Regions from separate parts of the Rothia sp. HMSC065C03 genome, predicted to be linked through region 1. Evidence: riboswitches for the same ligand, from Rfam matches in the RefSeq annotation. Region 1 holds a riboswitch; the other holds the start of a gene.
The links. A riboswitch is a leader RNA that binds a small molecule or an ion and turns the genes downstream of it on or off. The one in region 1 is predicted to bind thiamine pyrophosphate.
Positions count from the first base shown of each region.

Region 2: another riboswitch for thiamine pyrophosphate. It lies ahead of HMPREF2605_RS03285 (ECF transporter S component); the one in region 1 lies ahead of HMPREF2605_RS07030 (bifunctional hydroxymethylpyrimidine kinase/phosphomethylpyrimidine kinase).

Region 1 is NZ_KV832006.1:331,020-335,548, reverse strand. It holds gene HMPREF2605_RS07035 (slipin family protein) at 1-258, shown strand, start outside; gene HMPREF2605_RS07030 (bifunctional hydroxymethylpyrimidine kinase/phosphomethylpyrimidine kinase) at 675-2,432, opposite strand; TPP riboswitch at 2,424-2,622, opposite strand; gene HMPREF2605_RS07025 (ABC transporter ATP-binding protein) at 2,820-4,529, opposite strand, start outside.
Region 2 is NZ_KV831986.1:14,773-19,301, forward strand. It holds gene HMPREF2605_RS03280 (ABC transporter ATP-binding protein) at 1-1,586, opposite strand, end outside; gene HMPREF2605_RS03285 (ECF transporter S component) at 1,675-2,319, opposite strand; TPP riboswitch at 2,378-2,478, opposite strand; gene HMPREF2605_RS03290 (DUF4235 domain-containing protein) at 2,745-2,978, shown strand; gene HMPREF2605_RS03295 (MFS transporter) at 3,139-4,529, shown strand, end outside.

The DNA of each region.
Region 1 (4,529 bases):
CAGCGCGCCATGGCTCGCGAGGCTGAGGCTGAGCGTGAGCGCCGCGCAAAGATCATTTCGGCACGCGGTGAGCTGGAGGCCTCCAGCGAGCTGAAGGAAGCATCCGACATTCTGAGCCAGTCCCCCGCTTCCCTGCAGCTGCGTTACCTGCAGACCCTGCTGGAGCTGGGTGCCGACCAGAACTCGACCGTGGTCTTCCCGCTGCCCATGGACGTGATTGGTCCGCTCGTGGGTGCACTCAAGGGCGAGAGCAAGTAGGCGCTTCTCCCCTAGCCTGACGCACTAGCCGCGGCGGCTGATTCGCAGCGGTTAGACATATAGAAATATCCCGTGCAGATGAGAGTATCTGCACGGGATATTTCTATGCCGAACATTCTTCGCGAAAGCTAGAAGGAAGGCGTTTGGCCCGCCGCGGGGGTTGGATGAGGTGGTTGCGACGGGCCAAACTGGTCGGTTACACGCCGTAGAGGTGCGGGCGCGGCAGGTACATCAGCCAGTTGGGTGAGGGCCGGAATCCTGCCGCAAACGGTTTTCACCGACGCCTTAAGCATAACCGGCACAACCACCGAACCGTCGGTAGCTTGAGTGAAGCATCAATCACCCATCTCACGCCATGCCGGGGCGGTATTCAGCCCAAAAATCGGCGCCTATCATCTAGCGCAGCGCCCGGCAAACTAACGCAATGCTCGGTGCGCCTGGTCAAAGAACTCACGCTCGTACACGCACGCCGACAGGTACGCCTGCGCCGCACGCACACGCTGAGCCGGTGAAGCCGCCTCAAACGCACGCTCCACCTCCGCGAGGCTACGTGCCACATCCGCGGCGAACTCTTCGCCACCGTACATGCTCAACCACTCCGCGTACGGGTGGTCCGCGTGATTCTGCGAGGAGAGCACAGCGCCCACCTCTTCGTACAGCCAGTAGCAGGGCAGAATCGCCGCGGCACCGACCACATAATCCTCACCAGCTGCGGAGGCACGCAGGAAGTTCGTGTACCCCATCGTAATCGGCGAGGGGCCGCCCAGACGCGCACGGTTCGCCAGCCAGCCCTCGTGCAGCTGCGATTCGGCGGCAATCGCCTCGTGCGCACCAGCTGCCCAGTGCACCTGCGCCTCAGCGGTATCAGCACGCGCCGAGAGAGTCGCGAGCGCACGCGAATAATCGCGCAGGTAGAGGGCGTCCTGGTCCAGGTAGAAGGCGAACAGGTCCTCGTCGAGGGTGCCGTCACCGAGGGCGCGTACGAAAGGCAGGTCCAGAATCTGGTGCCAGGTTTCGCCACCGGCTGCCCAGAGGGCGGCGGTCCACGGACCGGCGGGCTTTACAACGGCTTCACCGGCGGGCACGGGGCTGACCGGCAGCAGACGCTCCGGGCTGGTGCCGTCAAGAGTATTGCCCTCAGAGTCGGTGGTGGCGAGTAGGTGGTGCCACGGGTACGCGGAGGCGGCAGCCTCCAGGCGGCGAGCACGGGCGGCGTGATCCACCGGGCCGTGGCCCTCACCGGAGCCGACCTGCAATCCGGCACCTGCGGCGATGGATTCGTGGAGCCAGCGGGTGCTCCACTGCAGGGCGCGGTGGGTATCGTCGCTGGTCAGAGTGTTCTTCTCGCCCGCAGAAGATTCTGCGGCTTCGGTGTGCTGCAGCAGCTCCACGCCCAGGCGGGTTGCCAGCGAGGAGGACAGGGAGCATCCGGTGCCGTGCGTATTGCGGCTGTCCAGACGCGGGGTGCGCACGTGCGCGCAGGTGCCGTCCGGGAAGACCGCGGTGTTACCGGCGTCCTGACCGCACAGGTGGCCGCCCTTCACAATCACGGTGGTTCCGGTCGCCGCCGCAAGGTTTGCCGCCTGCTCATGCGCCTCATCGAAAGTCTGGGCGGGCTCCTTCTGGCAGAGCACGGCGAGCTCCGGAATGTTCGGGGTAATCACATTCACGAGCGGCACGAGGTCGCGCAGCGTCTGCTCCGCTTCCGCCTGCAACAGACGGTCACCGCTTGAAGCAATCATGACCGGGTCGAGCACGACCACGGGCACGGGGTGCTCGCTCAGCCAGGTGCGGACGGTACGGATCGTGTCCGCGTCGCCGAGCATGCCGATTTTCACGGCGTCAACCGTGACGTCATCAAAAACGGCGGCAAGCTGCGCGGTCAAAAATTCCAGGGGCGGGGTGAATACTTCACGAACCCCGCACGTGTTTTGGGCGACCAGTGAGGTGGTCACGCACATGCCGTAACCGCCGGATGCGGCAATGGACTTGAGGTCCGCCTGAATACCTGCACCGCCGGAGGGGTCGGTTCCAGCAATGGAGAGAACCCTCGGCACCCGAGCTGCCTGAGGTACCTGAGCTGTCTGGGGTGCCCGGGAGGTTCCGGAGGCGCTCGCGCCGGGTACAGGGTTGGTGGTGGGTGCGCACGCGGGCGCGGTAGGCTGCTCTGCCATTATCGATAATCCCTTCGCTAGTTCGAACTAGAGCAGGTTCAATGGGTGATTCTCTCAGCCTTGAGTGTTCTTACACCGTTTCGTGCGTCCGCTGTGCCGTAGTTCTTCGCTGTGCCGTAGCCCTTCGTTGGGCGGTCAGTTGGGCGGGTTAGCGGGTCGCGGGCGTCTCAAGGCACCCCATATCGCTCTGCCAGGTTATCACAACGATTCTCAGTAGCTGAAAGTTTTGCGGGTGACAAGTGAATCTCTCCGAAATTTTCGTTTGAGCCTTGCGTTGCTGCAAGGGCTCCCCGCCGCCGATTTCAGCGCACCTTTGTACGGAAACCAGCCGTTAAACACGTAGTGCCCGGCACCGCTTCACGCAGTGCCGGGCACTATCAGCCGGGTTTAGGTCAGGGCGAAAATCTCTGCCGGTGAACCCTCCGCAATGATCCTACCCTCGTGCAGCAGGACCGCGCGGTCAGCCAGCGAGGCGATACGCGCATCGTGCGAAATGATCAGCACCGCACGGTTCGCCAGCACGGCGCTCAGGGACTCGGTTGCGTCCGCGAGCTCCAGCTGGGTGGTGGACTCGTCCAGAATCACGGCGTGCGGGTCAGCAAGCACAATACGTGCCAGCGCCAGCTGCTGAATCTGGTCACGAGTCAGAGGCGAATCCGCGCCGCTCACGACAGTATCCATGCCCTGCGGCAGGTCGCGCCACCAGCGGGCACCGATAGCGTCCAGTGCCTCGCGCATCTGCTCGACGGTTGCATCCGGCACGACCACCGTAAAGTTATCGGCGAGGGTGCCGAAGAAGACGTGCGCTTCCTGGGTGCAGACCAGCAGGCGCGGGCGGCCATCGGCGGCGGCATCGGTCGGGAAGTCGCCGTGACCGACCGGGCGACCCATCACGGTGATGGTGCCTTCCAGGGCGGTCAGCGAACCACCAATCAGACGAGCCAGGGTGGTCTTACCCGAGCCGGAACGGCCCACCAGGGCGAGCGCCTCACCGCGGCGAATCTTCAGGTTGATGCCTTCCAGAACGAGAGCGTCCGGCGAGTAGCCGTAGGAGACGTCGGTACACTCAATGGCGTACTCCGGGTTCTTCACGGCTTCATCCGAGACGGCGGCGAACGCTTCGGCGCGGTGCTGTGCACGCTCCTCACGCTGCTTCTTCGCCAGGGACACCACACCGAACACGCGGCCCATGTTCACGAGCATGATGCGCAGGCTGCTCACGTGGTGGTTCAGCATGTCGGCGAGGGTTCGCAGACTGAAAACCATGACCGAGGCGGTCGCCACGGCGCCCCAGCTTGCCCAGCCGAGAGCCACGCAGGCGGCGCCCCAGAGCATACACAGAACCGTGGGAATCCATGCGTTGATGGCGTCCACGGTGAAGTACAGCTGGCGGATGCGCACCATGCCCAGCTGCGCGGCGAACTGGCGCTTGTTCTCACCGGCGAAGGCGTCTTCGCGGGCGGTATGAACGCCCAGCTCACGGATCGTGGAGGTGCCGCGGATATTCTCGGTCAGCACGCTGTTGAGGTCACTCACACGCTCCTGGGCGGTCTGGTTGCGTGCCGCCATGAGCGGCAGCATCTTCGACATGATGAGGGCAAGACCGGCAATCATGGGCAGCATGATCAGGCCCATTGCCGGGCTCACAACCGCTAGCGAGATGGTGGAGATCAGGAAGTACAGCACCACGTAAATCGCGCCGAGCAGGTCCTCACTGACGGACTTCGCCGCCGAGGAGAGGTCGTCGGTCACGCGGGTGAGCAGGTCACCGCTACCGGCTTCTTCCACGGTGCGTGCGTCCAGGTCGAGGGTGCCGTCGAGGGTGTCCTGGTTGGCGTCACGGGTGACGAGCGCACCCAGTCGCGCCGCACTGTACGAGGAGACCATGAGGGTTATCGCCTGCACGATGAATGCCGCCAGGATAATCAGAATCGGCTGCCACGGGTAGCTGGAGAACTTGCCCGCCACCACGTCGTCCACGGTGGCACCAATCTGCAGAGGCACCACTGCACCCATGAGGGTGCTGACCATGTAGATGACGAAGGTGTAGAGGGCCCGCCCCTTATGCGCTGCGAGGTAGTTCCACATGCGGCGTGC
Region 2 (4,529 bases), on a different contig from region 1:
CCGCCGAGTGCGGCGGTGTAGTCTTCGTCGTGGGTGATGGAGATGACGGCGGTGCCGTCTGCGAGGAGTTCGCGGATGAGGTCGACGAGTTCTGCCCAGGTTCGTGCGTCTTGGCCGAAAGTGGGTTCGTCGAGGATGAGGATTTTGGGTGCGGTGGCGAGTGCGGAGGCGACGGAGAGCCTGCGTTTTTCGCCGCCGGAGAGGGTGAAGGGGTTGGCGTCGAGTAGGTGGGTGAGGCGTAGGCGGGTTGCGAGTTCGTTGGTGCGGGCGGTGAGGTCGTCTTCGTTGAGGGGGTTGCGGGTGAGTGCGGCGAGTCGGCGGGGGCCGAGTTCGAGTTCTTCGCGTACGGTTCCGCGGATGAATTGGTATTCGGGTTCTTGGAAGACGTAGCCGATGCGGCTGAGCATTTGGGCGGGGGTCCAGGTGGGCACGTCCCAGTGGGCGCGCTCGTTGTCGTGGTTGCTGCCGCGCTCGCCGCCGTGGTTACCGTCGTAATTACGCAGCGCGTCGGTGGCGGTGAGGGTGCCATCGGGTGCGGTGAGGAGCCCTGCGAGGGTGAGGGCTAGGGTTGATTTGCCGGCGCCGTTGGGTCCGAGCACGCTGAGGTGTTCGCCGGCGTGCAGGGTGAGGTTGATGCCGCTGCGCAGTACGGGCAGGTCGGTGGGTACGGGTGCGGGGGTGTCGCCGAGGCGTTTGATGGTGCGTCGGCGTGCGCGTCGTTGTTTGGGGGTGGGTTGTGCGCGGGTGATGCTGAGGTTTTCGGCGCGAAGTAGCGCCTCGCCGTGCTCGCCGCCCTGGTTATCGCTGTCGCTCTGCGGTGCACGCGGCACGTAGTTGGGTACCCACACGCCCGCGTCGATGAGGTCTTGGCGGGCTTCGGTGAGTACGGTGTCGGGTACGCCGTCGTGGGTGATGGTGCCGCCTTCGCCGAGCACGATAATGCGGTCCATGTGCGGTGCCCAGATGCTCACGCGGTGTTCTACGACGAGCAGGGTCGCTCCGGTGGCTTGCGCGGCGGCAAGGATGCTGTCGCGTACTTCCTGCACGCCGGAGGGGTCGAGGTTGGCGGTGGGTTCGTCAAGGATCATGGCGCCGGGGTGCATCGAGAGGATGCCCGCCAGGCCGAGGCGCTGCTTCTGTCCGCCGGACAGTGCGCTGCTGGGGTGGTCGAGGGGCAGGTGGTTGAGTCCTACTGCGGTGAGGGCTTCGGTGACGCGGCCCCAGATTTCTTCGCGGGGTACGCGCAGGTTTTCGGGGCCGAAGGCGACGTCGTTGCCGACGGTTGCCATGACGATGGAGGATTCGGGGTCCTGCTGCATCATGCCTGCGGTGCCGCGTGCTTCGGCGGGTGCTTGCCCGTTGATGGTGATGGTGCCGCCAGCGGATTCGCCGTCGTCATCGTGGAGCACACCGGCGATGGCGTGCAGGAGCGTCGATTTGCCGGCACCGGAGGTGCCCAGCAGCAGGACTTTTTCACCGGGGTTGATGGTGAGGTTGAGTCCGCTGATGACGGGTTCTGGGCGTCCGGGGTGGTGCCAGCTGAAGTTGTTGAGCTCGATGCGCGCCCCGCGCGGTGTTGCTTCCATGATGGTTCCTTAGCCTTTTGTGTGGCTGCTGTTGTGTGCCGAGTGGTGACTCGTGGTGAGTGACTAGTTGGTGGCTAGTTGCTGGTGGTTAGCGGCGGGTCTTGCCGGATGCCAGCGAGGAGAGCACACCGGTCTTGGCGAGGTTCTGCACGAGAATCCACGCGAGGAAGCCTGCGATGACTGCGCCGGAGATGACGGCGCACGCTACGTAGATGATTGCCTTGACCGGTTCCATGTCGGGGTAGTAGATGAAGATTTCGTTAACGCCCATGAACAGGCCGCTGAGCGCACCAGCGAAGATGGCGACGGTTGCGTTCCAGCGGCGGTAGCGGAAGATCGCGAAGGCGATTTCAGCGCCGACGCCCTGGAAGAAGCCTGCGATCAGGATTTCACCACTCCACGCGCCGCCGGTGAAGAGCACGGAGATGAATGCTGCGACGATTTCACCGAAGAGTGCCGCACCGGGCTTGCGGATGAGCAGGCCGCTGAGGGTGCCGCCAAGCAGCCATGCGCCGGCGACGATGGGGCGGAATTCGGGTGCTGCTACGAGTGCAGTTTTGGCGGCGGGGCCGACTGCGATGTCCCAGATCCAGAAGATGACGGCGCAGGCTACTGCGATAACTGCGGCGATAACGATTTCGTTGACTCGCCAGCGCAGGTTCGGCTTCTTCGTTTCTGCCTGGGTAGATGCCTGGCTAGATGCCTTGGAGGCGGGGGTTACGTTCTGCGACATTGGTGGTCCTTCCTTCGTTGGAAGGGGAATGTCCTCGCCCTCTGAATGGACGAGGGCATTGAGAAGAAATTCGACTCCCTACGCCGGTACTAACCGGATCAGGTTCGAGGGTCTGCTTAGCACTCTCAGCGCCTCGGTGGCGCTCCCCTGTCGTTTGGGGTTCCTTGTCCGTACCGTTGTGGTGCGGGTGGGAACCCAGGTTCGATTGTAGGCGTGTCTGGCTGTTCGCGCCAATTTGCCGCTTTTTGTTTTCTTCTTCTGCCCGCATTACAGAATTGCACGGTGTACAATTTTGGGACGGAGCGGCTCCAAGGCGGCACGAACGTCTTAAACCCTATACGCTAGGGAGTGGCGCTCTTTTCTCACCCAACCCCGAAGGGGTTCACGGGCAGGACGCCGCATCGTATACAGCTAAGGAGATACACATGAACCCCGTCGCTAAGCTTGCTATTGCGGGTATCAACATGGGCGCTGCTGCCCTGGTTGGTAAGGGCCTGGGCGCAGCCTGGACCAAGGCTACCGGCAACCAGCCTCCCGCCATTTCCCACGACTCTGAAGACACCCTGCGTCAGGTCATCCTCTGGACCGTTCTGACCTCCGTCGTGGGTGCTGTGGTGAGCTTCGGTATTGCTCGCCTGCAGCGTCGTTTCTTCAACTAAGGCTTTGCGCTTTCCGCGCGAAAGTTCATGAACTAGGCGGTACGTATCTCCACTCGGTACGTACCGCCTGGTGTTCCATCTTCAGCACGCCCGCCCTACTTCAGCCGGTTTCATGCCGCCGCTACGCTGAAGCGCCACCTCGGCATCCGAAAGCACAACTATGACTATTTCTTCTCCCCGCCGTAAGACGAAGGCTCAGCGTAGGGTCGTTGACCACGCGAATAGCCGCCGCTCGATCGCGTCCTGGGTCATGTGGGATGTTGGCTCGTCGAGCTTCGACTCGATTATGACGACCTTCATCTTCACCGTGTACCTGACCAGCAGCTACTTCGGCACTCCCGAAGAGACTTCTTCGGCGCTGTCTTTGGGTCTGACCATCGCCGGTTTCCTGATTGCTATCCTGGCGCCGGTCACCGGTCAGCGTAACGACAAGTCCGGCAGAGGCATCTTCTGGCTCGGTGTGAACACCATGCTGCTGGTCGGTTCGATGGCGGCGTGCTTCTTCGTGGGCCCCACCCCGCAGTACCTGTGGCTGGGTGTCACCCTGATTTCTGCGGCGAGCGTGTTCAGCGAGTTCGCGTACGTGAACTATAACGCCGTGCTGCCGCGTATCTCCCACCCGGAGAATATCGGTAAGATTTCGGGCGCCGGATGGGCTGCCGGCTACATTGGCGGCATCCTGGCGCTGGCTGTGGTGCTGTGGGGTTTTGTGCTTACCCCCGAAGTGCTCGGCCTGACCACCGATAACGCCCTGAACATCCGTGCGGTCGCGCTGTTCGCCGCCGCATGGTGCCTCATCTTCTGTGTGCCCCTGCTGGTGCGTATGCGCACCCGCGAGCGCTTCCTGCCGGAGGTGCTACCCACCCGCGAGCTACGTTTCCTGGAGCTGGGTCTGGAGCGTTTCTCCCCTGCTCGTCAGGGCGGTCTGCTCGCCTCCTACAAGGCGCTGTGGCGCACCATTAAGCGGCTGAAGATGACGTCCCCGCAGACCCTGTGGTTCCTGATTGCTTCGGCGGTGTTCCGTGATGGTCTGTCCGGTATTTTTACGTTCGGCGGTATTCTTGCGGCGGGCACGTTCGGTTTCAGCACTTCCGAGGTGATTCTGTTCGGTATTGCCGGTAGCGCTGTCGCGGCGGTTGGCGCGATTCTGGGCGGCTACCTGGATGACTACCTGGGCCCGAAGACGATTATTGTTATCTCGCTGGTCGGCATTATTTTGGCGGCTACCCCGCTGCTGTTCTTCCCTCAGCCTGGCGTGTTCTGGGTGTGCGCCCTGCTGCTGTGCCTGTTCGTGGGCCCGGCGCAGTCGGCGTCCCGCACCTTCCTGGCTCGCCTGGCGGATCCCGGTACTGAGGGTGAGCTGTTCGGTCTGTACTCGACCACCGGTCGTGCCACCAGCTTCCTGGCGCCGATGCTGTTCGGTCTGTGCGTGAGCATCATGGGCGCGCAGATTTGGGGTGTGCTCGGTATTCTGATTGTTGTGGTGGCGGGTCTGCTCCTGCTGCTGCCGGTGAAGGCGCCCGGTCCGCTGCGTATGCGTGCGGCTCGCCG